4 regions of the Geodermatophilus sp. SYSU D01186 genome follow, and region 2 is predicted to be linked to each of the others. Evidence: riboswitches for the same ligand, from Rfam matches in the RefSeq annotation. Region 2 holds a riboswitch; each other region holds the start of a gene.
The links. A riboswitch is a leader RNA that binds a small molecule or an ion and turns the genes downstream of it on or off. The one in region 2 is predicted to bind cyclic di-AMP.
Positions count from the first base shown of each region.

Region 1: it holds a riboswitch for cyclic di-AMP, as region 2 does, so the genes downstream of both, ACI784_RS06535 (C40 family peptidase) here and ACI784_RS10735 (C40 family peptidase) in region 2, are expected to answer to the same signal.
Region 3: it holds a riboswitch for cyclic di-AMP, as region 2 does, so the genes downstream of both, ACI784_RS11210 (C40 family peptidase) here and ACI784_RS10735 (C40 family peptidase) in region 2, are expected to answer to the same signal.
Region 4: it holds a riboswitch for cyclic di-AMP, as region 2 does, so the genes downstream of both, ACI784_RS09695 (M23 family metallopeptidase) here and ACI784_RS10735 (C40 family peptidase) in region 2, are expected to answer to the same signal.

Region 1 is NZ_JBJGYW010000006.1:69,561-72,756, forward strand. It holds gene ACI784_RS06525 (Lrp/AsnC family transcriptional regulator) at 1-54, opposite strand, end outside; gene hppD (4-hydroxyphenylpyruvate dioxygenase) at 215-1,441, shown strand; cyclic di-AMP (ydaO/yuaA leader) riboswitch at 1,605-1,747, shown strand; gene ACI784_RS06535 (C40 family peptidase) at 1,763-2,929, shown strand; gene ACI784_RS06540 (thiamine pyrophosphate-binding protein) at 3,103-3,196, opposite strand, start outside.
Region 2 is NZ_JBJGYW010000011.1:124,280-127,475, forward strand. It holds gene ACI784_RS10730 (M48 family metallopeptidase) at 1-708, opposite strand, end outside; gene ACI784_RS10735 (C40 family peptidase) at 859-1,941, opposite strand; cyclic di-AMP (ydaO/yuaA leader) riboswitch at 1,958-2,158, opposite strand; gene ACI784_RS10740 (hypothetical protein) at 2,359-2,682, opposite strand; gene ACI784_RS10745 (DEDD exonuclease domain-containing protein) at 2,856-3,196, shown strand, end outside.
Region 3 is NZ_JBJGYW010000012.1:99,938-103,133, forward strand. It holds gene ACI784_RS11195 (hypothetical protein) at 1-19, shown strand, start outside; gene ACI784_RS11200 (HAD domain-containing protein) at 27-545, opposite strand; gene ACI784_RS11205 (hypothetical protein) at 749-1,120, shown strand; gene ACI784_RS11210 (C40 family peptidase) at 1,144-1,641, opposite strand; cyclic di-AMP (ydaO/yuaA leader) riboswitch at 1,657-1,783, opposite strand; gene ACI784_RS11215 (hypothetical protein) at 2,143-2,307, shown strand; gene ACI784_RS11220 (NAD(P)-dependent oxidoreductase) at 2,354-2,680, shown strand; gene ACI784_RS11225 (hypothetical protein) at 2,734-2,958, shown strand; gene ACI784_RS11230 (SMP-30/gluconolactonase/LRE family protein) at 3,006-3,196, opposite strand, start outside.
Region 4 is NZ_JBJGYW010000010.1:51,979-55,174, forward strand. It holds gene ACI784_RS09690 (maleylpyruvate isomerase N-terminal domain-containing protein) at 1-532, shown strand, start outside; gene ACI784_RS09695 (M23 family metallopeptidase) at 601-1,782, opposite strand; cyclic di-AMP (ydaO/yuaA leader) riboswitch at 1,815-1,953, opposite strand; tRNA gene ACI784_RS09700 (tRNA-Ile) at 2,357-2,430, shown strand; gene ACI784_RS09705 (hypothetical protein) at 2,525-2,914, opposite strand.

The DNA.
Region 1 (3,196 bases), on a different contig from region 2:
CTCGGTCAGCGCGGTGAGCACCGCCAGGTCGAGCGCGTCCAGCCGGTGGGCCACCGCTCCTCCTCCCCGAGCTGGTCGATCTGACCACCTCGACGCCGTCGACGGCCGCCGTCCTGCCCCGATCGGCCAGCCCGAGACGGTCATCTTGCCCATCCCGGGCGCCCGGAGGTGTGCTGGACGCACGCAGGGAGACGGGATCATCCGGGAGGGCGACATGACCGCCACCGAGCCGCACGGGACCCTCGAGCAGGTCCTCACCGACGACGAGCGCCTGGCCGAGCTCAGCGCCGAGCAGCTGCGGCAGCTGGTCGGGCTGGTCGAGCACGACCCCGCCACCGACCCCTTCCCGGTCAGCGGCTGGGACGCCCTGGTCTGGATCGCGGGCAACGCCACCCAGACCGCCCACTTCTTCCAGTCCGCGTTCGGGATGGAGCTGGTCGCCTACTCGGGGCCGGAGACCGGCAACCGGGACTCCCGGGCCTACGTCCTCCGCTCCGGCGCCGCCCGGTTCGTGGTCACGGGCGCCTACTCCCCGACCAGCCCGCTGGCCGACCACCACCGCCGGCACGGGGACGGCATCGTCGACATCGCCCTGGCCGTGCCCGACGTGGACCGCTGCGTCGCCCACGCCGCGGCCCAGGGGGCGACCGTCCTCGAGCCGCCGCACGACGTCACCGACGAGCACGGCACCGTCCGGCTGGCCGCGATCGCGACCTACGGCGACACGCGGCACAGCCTGGTCGACCGCTCGCGCTACACCGGCCCCTACCTGCCCGGGTACGTGGCGCGGACGTCGGCACACCAGCGGCGCCCGGGTGCGCCGCGGCGGCTGTTCCAGGCGATCGACCACGTCGTCGGCAACGTCGAGCTCGGCGCCATGGACCGCTGGGTGGACTTCTACCGGCGGGTCATGGGCTTCACCAACATGGCGGAGTTCGTCGGCGCCGACATCGCCACCGACTACTCCGCACTGATGAGCAAGGTCGTCGCCAACGGCAACCACCGCGTGAAGTTCCCGCTCAACGAGCCGGCCGCGGGCAGGAAGCGCTCGCAGATCGACGAGTACCTGGAGTTCTACGGCGGCCCTGGCGCCCAGCACGTCGCGCTGGCCACCGGCGACATCCTCGCCACCGTCGACGCGATGACCGCCGAGGGCGTGGAGTTCCTCCCGACACCGGACTCCTACTACGAGGACCCGGAGCTGCGGGCCCGCATCGGCACCGTCCGCGTGCCGGTGGAGGAGCTGCAGCGCCGCGGCATCCTGGTCGACCGCGACGAGGACGGGTACCTGCTGCAGATCTTCACCCGGCCGACCGGCGACCGGCCGACGGTGTTCTTCGAGCTGATCGAGCGACACGGTTCGCTCGGCTTCGGCAAGGGCAACTTCAAGGCGCTGTTCGAGGCGATCGAGCGGGAGCAGGAACGCCGCGGCAACCTCTGATCCCGGGCGGTGTCGTCACAGCGCGTCAGCACCGGCCGGGGTGTCCGCGCGAGCCGGTCGCCCGGTTTGTCGCCCCCCTGGTGCCGACCTAGCGTGACGGCGTCCGGACGGGTCGTTCCGTCACTCCCCTGTGACACCGGCCGGACGCCGCCGAACCCTGCGCCGGCCCGTTCCGCCGGCACCAGGGACCGGGGACCCACCGCAGTACTGGGGTGAAGCGACCGCGGCCTCGCGAGGGCCGTGGACGCCGGGCGCCTTCCCGCCCGAACCCGTCAGCTAACTCGGTAGGCGGCTGTGGAAGAGAGGACAGACCCGCCCACCATGGCGACGTCGCACGCCCCTGCCCGCGCGCTGCCCCGCCTCCTGGTCGGCCTCGTCGCCGCCGGCGGGCTCACCCTGACCAGCCTCCCCGCGGCGTCGGCCGCCCCCGGCGATCCGGCCACCTCACAGGACGCCGCCGCGCTCGTCGCCGCCAAGGCCCACGACCTCGAGGTCGTCACCGAGCAGTTCAACGAGGCCCGCGAGCGGCTGCGGACCAGCCAGGACGCCGCCACCGCGGCCGGCGCGGAACTGGCCGCCGCCGAGGACGCCCTCGCCACCGCTCGCGAGCAGGTGCGCGCGGTCGCCCGCGGCGCCTTCACCGGCGACCGGCTGAGCACGCTGTCGGCCATGCTCACCAGCGACTCGCCGGAGGAGCTGCTCGACCGCGTCGGCACGCTGCAGACCATCGCCGACCACAACAACGGCGTCCTCGGCGGGGCCCAGCAGGCCGCCGGCGACGCCGACGCCGCCCGCGCCTCCGCCGAGCAGGCGGCCGCCGACGCGCAGGCCCTGGTCGACCAGGTCGCCGCGAAGCAGGCCGACCTCGACCGGCAGGTGGCGCGGTTCCAGGCCGAGTACGACCGGCTGGTCGCCGAGGAGGAGCGGGCGTCGCGGGAGGCCGCCGAGCGCCGGGCCGCCGAGGAGGCCGCACGGGCCGCCGCCGCACAGGCCGCCACGACGCAGGCGGCCCCGGCACCAGCCGCCCCCGCACCCGCCGCCCCGCCGGCCCCGGCCGCCGGCGGCGCCCGGTCGGCCGCCGCACCCGCACCCGCGCCTGCTCCCGCCCCCGCTGCGCCCGTGGCCGGCGGCAGCGCCGCCGCGCAGCGGGCCGTCGAGACCGCGCTCGCCCAGCAGGGCGACCCGTACGTGTGGGCCGCGGCCGGGCCCAACTCCTTCGACTGCTCCGGGCTGGTGCAGTACGCCTACGCCGCGGCGGGCATCAGCCTCCCGCACTCCAGCCGGATCCAGTCGACGATGGGGGCCCCCGTCTCGCGGTCGGCACTGCAGCCCGGTGACCTGGTGTTCTTCTACAGCCCGGTCAGCCACGTCGGCATCTACGTCGGCAACGGGCAGATGGTGCACGCCTCCACCTACGGCCAGCCGGTGAAGGTCGCGTCGATCGACTCGATGGGCGGCTACAACAGCGCCCGCCGCATCGCCGGCTGACCGCCCCGCCTGCGGCGATCATGGCGTCGTGACCACGCCGGAGCGGCCTCCGGCGGTTCCGGCGCCATGATCACGGGGAGAGGCGGCACCGTCAGTGGCCGCGCCCCCTGGGCCCCTTCCGGCGCCGCTCCGCTCCTCGGTCGCTGGCGCTCCCTGCGATGCTCACGGCACCGTCAGTGGCCGCGGAACGCCTCCTCCAGCCACCACGACGGCTCGTCGGCGGCCACCTTGGCGTCGATGAGCAGCGGCGCCGTACGCGGGCCGGCC
Region 2 (3,196 bases):
GGCGACCAGCACGTCCCCGACCGGGGTGCCGTTCTCCTCCGCCAGCTCCAGCAGGTCGGTGCGCAGCTGCCCGGCCGGCAGCGACCGGAAGGAGTTGAACGCCGGCTCGATGAGCACCGGGTACAGGAAGGAGCCGATGACGACCATCGCCGCCGCCGCTCCGGCGGCCCAGGCCCACCACGTCCGGGGTGCACGGCGGGCCAGCCACACCACGGCGAGCAGGGCGAGGGCGGTCAGCACGGCGTTGATGGCGGTGGAGACGGCGACGTCCCGCAGCCACAGCGGCCAGCTGCGCGTCGAGAGCCCGAACCGGTGGCGGACCACCTCCCCGTAGGCCGACAGCGGCAGCGTGACCAGCCGGCCCACCACCATCAGCGCCACCGTGCCCAGCAGCACCTGCCAGACCCATCCACCGCCCAGCGGCCGGGCCACCGTCCGGACCAGCCACCGCCCGAGCGGGGTCAAGGCGAACACCGCCGAGGTCAGGAGCCCCAGCACCAGCGAGGCGAGGGACGCCGGGCGGATCGCGGCGGCGAAGGACTCCGCCTGCTCGACCACCCCAGGGGCGAGACCAGCGCCCGGACGGATCGGGCTGGCGCCGCCCGGCGGTTCCGGCAGCAGGGTCCACGGCGTACCGACGGCGACGACGACCACGAAGGCCGCCCCGAGCACTCCCGCGACCAGCAGCGCGGCCCGGCGGGCGCTCACCCGGCCGATCCTAGAAGGACCCCCTGCCCCCCACCGTGGAAGGACCCCGTCCTCCCACCCTTCGCACGCTCGGGGCGGGCCCCGGGACGGGGCCGCGTCGGGGCCCTGCAGGGGGCCGGGGTGGAGCCGCCACCCCGGCCCTTGCCGTGCCTATGCGAGGCGGCGCATGGCGGTGATCCCGCCCATGGAGTCGACGCTGACCACCTTGACCGGCTGGCCGGACGTCGAGGCGTGCACCATCTGGCCGTTGCCGATGTACATCGAGACGTGGCTGACCGGGCTGTAGTAGAAGATCAGGTCGCCCGGCTGCAGGTCGGCCCGCGAGACGGCGGTGCCCATCGTCGACTGGATGCGGCTGGAGTGCGGGAGGCTGATGCCGGCCGCGGCGTAGGCGTACTGCGTCAGCCCCGAGCAGTCGAAGGCGTTCGGCCCGCCGGCGCCCCACACATAGGGGTCGCCGACCTGGGCCAGCGCGGTGTCGACGGCGGCCTGCGCGGCACCGCTGGCGGCAGCGGCCGGCGCAGCGACGGCGACGGGCTGGCCGGCGTGCGCGGTGACGACCTCCTGCTGCTGCGGCGCGGAGAGCGCGTCGTACTGGGCCCGGTAGTCGGCGATGTCGGACTCCAGCTGCGCCTGCCGGGCGGTGACGTCGTCGAGGGTGGCCTGCGCCTGTGCCTGCGCGGCATCGGCGTCGGTCGTGGCCTGCTCGGCGGCCGCCGCGCTCTCGGCCACCTGGGCCAGGACGTCGGTGGTGTGGCCGGCGATCACCTCGAGGGTCGCGAGCTGGGAGACGAAGTCCTCCGCGGAGGTGCTCGTCATCAACACGTCCAACTGCGTCATGCCGTCGCCGGTGAACGCGGTGCGCGCGACCTGGCGGATCTGGCCGTCGAGGGCGTCGAGCTGCTGCTGCGCGTCCGCGGCGGCCTGGCGGGCGCGGTCGGCGGCGGCCTGCTGCTGGGCGAGCACCTCGCGGGCCTCGTTGACCTGCTCGGTCACGACCTCGAGCTCGTGGCCGGCCTGGGCGACCAGCTGGGCGGCCTGGGCGGCGGTGCCGGCCTGCTGCGGGTCCGCCGCGGCCGTACCCGGCAGCAGCGTGAGGGCCAGGGTGGCGGTGGCTCCCAGGACGATCCCGCGACCGAGTCGGCGGGCCAGGCGGGGGCGGCGGAACAGGACCGGGAGGTCGGGGTGGGACAGGTCGAGTGCATGCCCCAGGGCAGGGCGAGGCGTCGCCACGGTCGGCGGCTCTCCGTTTCTTCCTCAGCAACCGCCTACCGAGTTAGCTGACGGGTTCGGGCTGGGAAGAAGTGCCCTATCTCTGCGCTCCGGCGGACCGGCGCGTGTGCCCCGGGGTCACCGGCGCACGCGAGAACTCACCCCAGGACTGCGGTGGGTCCCCGGTTCCCCCTCGACGCCGTGCGCGGCGCGTCGGGGAATTCGGCGGTGTCCTCCCGAGGTCACCTCTCTCAGGTGACGACCGCCCGGTCGGACCGGCTCACCGTACGGGCGTGATGAAGTTGTGACAAACGGGGTCTGCGTGGACTGTGGGAACAGCCACACCCCCGGCCCGCGCCACGCCGTCGGCCACGCACGGTCACCGAGACCGTCGACGGTGTGTGCCCGCCGCCCTGGCGAGGACCCGGCGGCCGCGCCTCACCCGGTGCGCCGCCGGCCCCTGGCCGCGCCCGCGGCACGCCCGTCCGCGGACGACTGGTGTCGCAGCGGCGGGACCAGGCCGCCCTCGGCCAGCGCCCGCACCGCGCGCCGCTCGACGTCGTCGAACTCCACGACCACACCGGGCCGCGGCACGACGGCGTCCTCGGCGGTCGCGGCCGCTCCGCCGTCGCGCCGGCCGGTCATCGGCACCACCGTGGGGTCGGCGGTCTCCCAGCCCGGCGGGGCACCCAGGAGGACGGTGACGACGCAGTCGGCACACCCGGTGCCCCGGGCGGTGCACGTGTCGCAGTCGATGAACATGGCCCACTCCTCTGCTGGCCGACGCCTCGTCGCAGGAGCCCTCCATGGCCCCGGTCGGTCCGCGCAGCACGCTAGGGACGGGCACCGACAGTTCCGCGCGACCGCGGTCGGCCGCTCCCCGGCCCCGGCGCGCGTCCCCGGGACTGTCACTGCCCCGACCTACCGTCCGCCCCGTGCCCTCTTCCCCTGCCCGGCTGGCCGGGATCGCCGCCGGGACAGCCGCACGAGCCGCCGCCGGGCTCCCCCGCTACGAGCAGGCCAGCATCGAGGAGCTCGGCACCCCCCTGGCCGAGGTGACCTTCGTGGTCGTCGACCTGGAGACCACCGGAGGCTCCCCCAAGGACAGCGCCATCACCGAGATCGGCGCGGTCAAGGTCCGCGGCGGCGTCGTCCTCGGCGAGTTCCAGACCCTGGTCGACCCGGGCTGTGAGATCCCGCCCTACATCAGCGTCCTGACCGGCATCACCTCGACGATGGTCGCCACCGCCCCGCGCATCGGCGCGGTGCTGCCGCA
Region 3 (3,196 bases), on a different contig from region 2:
CTTCGTCCGCGTCTCGTAGCCGAACCTCACAGCCACGCCTCGATCTCGTCGAGCTGGGCGTGCGTGAGCCCGACGCCCAGGGTCGGTGCGACCACCAGCACGTGCGGGTGGGCGGCCAGCCACTCGCCGGTGTCGGCGGCCTGCTCGGCGAGGTCGTCGTCGATCCAGACGATGCGTCGTCCCGGCTCGGCCTCGGCGACGACGCGGGCACAGGCCAGCTTCCACCAGTCCGTCGCCCTCCCGAGCGGCCCGCGGAAGCCGGTGGGCGCGGCCCCCTCCCGGGCGTGCACCCTCAGCCCGCGCGGGAGCCCCATCGGCTCGGCCAGCAGCCGGTCGGCGTCGCAGGCCCAGGTCGTCAGCCACTGGATCTCCACCCGGCCCGACTCGTGCAGCTCGCGCAGCCGGGCGGTGACCGTCGGGTCCCACGACAGCACGAAGCCGTTGAACGTCCCGCGTCGCCAGCCCTCGGGGAGGTCCCTGCAGGCCGCGTTGAGCACGCCGTCGACGTCCAGCAGCAGGATCGGCACGTCTCCACTCGCGGCCATGGCCACCGTCGTACCCGAGCGCGGCCCCTTCCTGGCGTCGCGCCCGGCTGACCCGTCGCCGTCCGTCACCTCGACGGCAGAGCGGGCACCCACACGGGCGACTTCGCCGTCCGGGACGTTCGGCACCCCGGCGAGCGGGGCAGCGAGGTGGTTCGCTGACTGTCCGCCGGTCGTCCGGTGGAGCACGGAACCAGGGGGAGCCAGTGTCCGACCACCTCGAGTCACACCCGGGTTCGAGCCGCGTCGAGACGCCGATTCCCTGCCGCCGCCTCGCCCGCGGCCACGCCCCGCACCCGGCGCACGTCCGGCTGGCGCAGGCCGACGACGCCCACTGGCAGCCGGTCGTCGTGATGGGTGCCGTCGGGGACGTCGTCACGCTGGCCGTCGGCGACGAGCTGCAGCGGCACCGCAACCACGACACCGGCCACCTGGCGGACCTGGTCCGCGAGGCGGGACCCGAGGCGTTCGTCAACACCCGCCTCGGACTGCTGTTCCTGCACTCCTGGCCGCGCGACGCCGGCTCGGTCTTCTCGCTGCAGCCGGCCGACCAGCCGCCGGTGCCCTGCCGCCACTAGCGACAGGACACCGGCAGAGCAGGTCAGGCGATGCGGCGGGCGCCGGCGTAACTCGGCATGTAGCTCACGTTGTCGACCCTCACCGGCTGCCCCGGCCGCAAGGCGTGCACCATCTTGCCGTTGCCGATGTACATCGCGACGTGCGAGACGGGGCGGTAGAAGAACAGCAGGTCACCTGGCTGCAGGTTGTCGCGGGAGACCGCCACCCCGGCGCCGGACTGCGCCCGGGCGGTGCGCGGGAGCCCGACGCCGGCCGCCCGGTAGGCGAACGAGGTCAGGCCGGAGCAGTCGAACGCGTTGGGGCCGGAGGCGCCCCAGCGGTAGGGATCGCCCACCTGGGCGAGTGCGGTGTTCACGGCGCTCTGCGCCGCCGGGCTGGCGACCGCCGCGGCCGACACGGCGGTGGTGTCCGGGGCGGCCGAGGCGGTGGCGGGTGTGAGGGCGATCCCGGCGCCGGCGATCGCGGCGACCGCGATCCCACGGATGGTGCGACGGGCTGAGGACGTGCGGGCAGTCGTCATCGACGACGGTTCTCCTGTTCCATCCGTCCGCCTACCGGGTTAGCTGTCGGGTTCGGGCGGGAGGTCGCCCGGCACGGCAACAGGCCGTGTTTCACCCCTGTGCTTCGGTGGGTCCCCGGTCCGGGCGCGGCAGTGGCCACGCCCCTGTTCGGCGGGGTCCGACGGGTGTCGCCACGGTTTCGGCAACGGGGGCCCGTCGGGACCGCAGAGGACGCTAGACGCACGCGCGCGGCCACGCCGGGCGAGCGCCGGCGCGAGGGCGCCCGGGCGAGACGCGGGCCGACACGCGCGCGACACGCAGTCCCACCACGTCGGACACCGGGACCAAGGTCCCGTCGCTGCTGGCAATTGGGCAGGTCAGCGAAGTCAAGGGCAGTTGGACCCCATGCGGAGTGCCCTGACCGTCCGTAGGGACGACCCCACGTATCGCCACGGGAACCTCGGTGGTTGGCCGGGCCGTTGGGCGGGCACGATCAACGCAACCAACCGAGGAGGAACCACATGGCCGGCATGATCCGGAAGCTCGTGGCGTCGGGGATCGCGGCGAAGGTCATCCAGGAGGCCCGCAAGCCGGAGAACCAGGCGAAGATCAAGAAGTTCATCGCCGACTACCAGGCCAAGCAGAAGGGCGGCGGCAAGGGCTACGGCCGGGGCCGCGGCTACTGATCCACCGCCCGGCAGCGGCCCCTCCCGGATCCCCGGGCAGGGGCCGTTGCCGCATGCTCTGACCTGCGCCGCCGAGCTCGCCCGGATGAAGCCGACCGCGATCCTGGTCAACACCTCGCGCGGCCCGATCGTCGACGAGGCCGCCCTCGTCCGGGCCCTGCGCGACGGCCGCATCGCCGGGGCAGGCGTCGACGTCCACGACCGGGAGCCGCTGCCCGCCGACGCCCCGATCCGGACCGCGCCGAACACCGTCCTCCACCCGCACCTCGGCTACGTCACCCGCGCCACCTACGAGGTGTTCTTCCGCGACGCCGTCGAGGACGTCGCCGCCTTCCTCGCCGGCTCCCCGGTCCGCGTCCTCGCCCCCGCGTGAGCGCCGCCCGCCCCGGGTACCCACCCCCGCACCCAGGACGAGGAGGTCCGGAGATGACAGAGGGCAACATGACCGGCCGCCCCTACGGGGGCGCCAACGAGGCCACCGGCGGCAACCCGGGCGAGCGCGAGGAACCCGACCTGGTCGGGCCGCCGTCGCAGCAGGAGGAGCCGCGCGCAGCCCAGGGCGGCACCATGGGGACCGTCGACCCCAGTGTGCCCGGCAGTGACGGGCAGCCGCGCCCGGCGGAGCCGCCTCCCGGCGCCACCGGGAGCTGACCCCCGGTCAGCCGGAGGAGCGGGACAGCCGGCGGACGTCCGCCTGACTACGGCCGGCCGGCGTGGGGGACGTCGACCTCGGTCGCCAGCAGCACCGCCTCGCGCACCGGCGCGCGGTTGTGCTCGTAGAAGTCCGGCGCGCAGCACATCAGCAGCGTGCGGCCGTCGTCCCCGCCGAGCATGCAGGCGTACACCCCGAGCCCGGACGGCGCGGAGATCTCGTCGACCACCCGCCCGC
Region 4 (3,196 bases), on a different contig from region 2:
GGACACCGCACCGGCGGTCGCGGTCGTGGGCACCCTGCCCCTGCTCAGCGTCGTACTGGGCCAGGCGTACGAGCTGGCCGTGCACGGGCTGGACCTCACAGCGTGCGGCGCCCCGCCGGTGCCGGAGCCGGTCCTGCAGGCGGGCCTGGCGGCCCTCGCGGACGTGACCGGCGCCCTGTCCGCGTCCGTCGGCATCACCGGCGGCGCCACCCTGGCGACGCCGGAGGGCGGCTGGGCCTTCGCCGCCGACCCGGCGGGCTGGACCGTGCGGCGGGTGGCCCCGGGAGCACCGCAGGGCACCGCCGTGGAGGCGCCGGCGGACCTGCTGCTCGAGGCGGCCTCCGGTCGGGTCAACCCGGTCGCGGCGCTGGCCCGGCGGCGGCTGCGGGTGCACGAGCTCGGCGGGCTGCTCGCGCTGGCCCCGGTCGTCCAGGTCGCGCCGGGCATCCCCGGCGGGCCGATCCTGCAGCTGGCCGCGCAGACCCTCGGCGGCGTCGGCGGCCTGCTCGGGCGGCTGCGCGGCCGCCGCTGAACGCACGGCGGCCCGCGGCCGCCGGAGCACCGGGGGCCGCGGGCCGTCCGCGTCAGGTCAGGTCGAGGTCAGCACCCGCCACCGAGGGCGATGCCGTGCTGCGCCAGCCAGGGCATCGGGTTGACCCGGTTGGCGTAGAGGCCGCCCTGGTGCACCTCGAAGTGCAGGTGCGGCCCGGTGGACTGGCCACGGTTGCCGACCTCGGCGATCTGCTGGCCCGCGGTCACCACCTGGCCCGCGGTGACGGAGAACTGGTTCACGTGGCCGTAGAGGGTGATCTGACCGTCGGCGTGCTGCACGTACACGGCCAGGCCGAAGCCGCTGGCCGGCCCCGCCTGGAGGACGACGCCGTCCTCCGGCACGTAGATCGGGGTGCCGATGGGGGCGGCGATGTCGATGCCCTGGTGCATCGTGCCCCAGCGGGCGCCGTAGCAGGAGGTGAGCCGGCCGGCGGTCGGCATGCCGGTCGTGCCCTGCGCCCGGGCGTCGAGCCGGGCGTTGAAGGCGGCGGCGGGGTCGGCCGCGCCCTGCGCGGCGAGCAGGCGCTCGCCGGCGGCGCGGTACTGCTCGTCGAGAGCGGCCTTCTGCGCCGCGACGGCGTCGTACTCGGACTGCGCCTCGGCGAGGTGAGCGGTGGCGGCCGCCTCGGCCTCGTCGGCGGCGCGGGCGGCCTCGTCGAGCCGGGTCACCGCGGCCCGGGCGGCCCGGTCGGCCTCCTCGACCCGCTGCTCGACGGCGAGGAAGTCGGTCAGCCGCGCGGCGCGCTGGGCGCCGAGGACGTCCATCGTCGCCGCCTGCTGCAGCAACTCGGTGGGGCTCTCGGCGTCGAGGATGAGCTCGATGTCGCCGTAGCGGTTGTCGGCCCCCATGTAGGCCTCCCGCCCCAGGGTGGCGACGTCCTCCTCGGCGGCGGCGACGTCGGCCTGGGCGGTGGCCAGCTCGGCGGCGGTGGCATCGGCCTCAGCCTGGGCGGTGGCCAGCTCCGCGCGGGCGACGAGAGCGGCGTCGGCGGCGGCCTCGGCCTCGACGGTCATCCGCTGCAGCTTCTCCTCGGCGGCGGTGACCAACTGCTCGATGCGGGCGACCTCGGCGGCCAGGCTCTCCTGCTCGGAGGTGCCGGAGACGGTGGGGGCGGCGAGCGCGGCCGGGGTGCCGGCCAGCAGCCCGCCGACCACGGCGGCGACGACGAGCGCCCGGCGAGGCGCACGCAGCAGCCGGCGGGCCGGCGCTCCGCGCGCAGGCAGGGTCATCAGGTGGTGCAGGGTCGCCAAGGCGACGGTTCTCCCATCCTCGCGACCGCCTACCGAGTTAGCTGACGGGTTCGGGCCGGACGGCGCCCTACCCGCCTGCGTCCCCCTACGCAGGCAGGACTCACCCCAGTGGAACGGTGGGTCCCCGGTCCGTCTCGGCCCCCGGAGGGAGGCGTCGGCGGTTCGGCGGGGCCAGGCCGGTGCCCTCGTGTGTCGAGGAGCGGAACCCGGCGAGGCCGTCGGGAAAACTACCTTGAGTGACCCCCCGCGGTCACGATCGAGTAACACCTCCGGCGCGCCTCGTTGCCCGAAGGAGTGACATCCCGCTACGAGGCGTGAGTACGCGACCCCGGAGAGCTGATCTTCAGGACCGCTCCACCGCTCGCGCGACTCCCGCGGTGACCTGCGAGGACGGCCCGGGCCGCGCGGTGGGCCGCAGGCGGCCGCGGCCACGTCCCGGGCACCGGGCCGCCGCCGCTGAGATGTCGCGCACAGTTCCCCCGAAACCGCCCGGCGGGCTCACCCTCACGGCCCCGTCGGCGGCCGGCCGCCATCTGGCAGGCTGGAGCACACCGGGGCGGTAGCTCAGCCGGTCAGAGCATGGGACTCATAATCCCTGGGTCGTGGGTTCGAGCCCCACCCGCCCCACCGATCGGGCCCGCAGGCCGGGGCCTCGGTCCTGCGGGCCTCGTCCCGGTCCCGGCTCGGCTCCCCCGCGGAGCGACCCGCGATGGCCCAGGTGCTATGCCGTCACGTTCGTCCACACGGTGCCGATGTTCTCCTCCCCACCACCGTGAGTCGTCGCGAGCAGGCAAGCGCTCAGCGAGGTCCCCGACGCGGTGAAGGAGAAGGGCTGGCTCACGTCGCTCTCGGCGCCCAGGTGCACCGCCATGGTGAACGGCCTGGACGTGCCCTCCTCCAGGAGGAAGAGGCCCTCACCTCGGTTCAGCCGGTCTGCTGCGTCCCGTGAGGTCACGGTCGCGTTGCCTGACACCTCTTCCCCCGGCTCGAACGTGGCGACGGTGAGCGTCTTCGGACACGTCGTGGTGACGACAGGCACCGTGCCGGCCAGGGCCGCAGGCGCGAGTACGACCCCGATCACCGTCGATGCCGCGACCGCCGGAACTGCCATGCGACGTCTTCTCACAGCCATCGCCCCTCAGCGTTGTAGCGATCGTCACCCGATGGCCGGCCTCGATCCCCTCTCTCGCTCGCGACGGCACAGCTCGCGGGCGACAGGACGGGGACCGTCCTAGCACCGGTCCGGCACGGCTGTCCAGCTGGCCGTACGCGGCGCGCGCCATCCGTGAACACCCAGGTGGCGGACACACGGACCGCCAGTTCGAGCCGCACCCGCCCCACCGGTCCCCATCCGAGGCGCCGCCATGCTCATGCAGCCCTGAGCCCGTCCGCG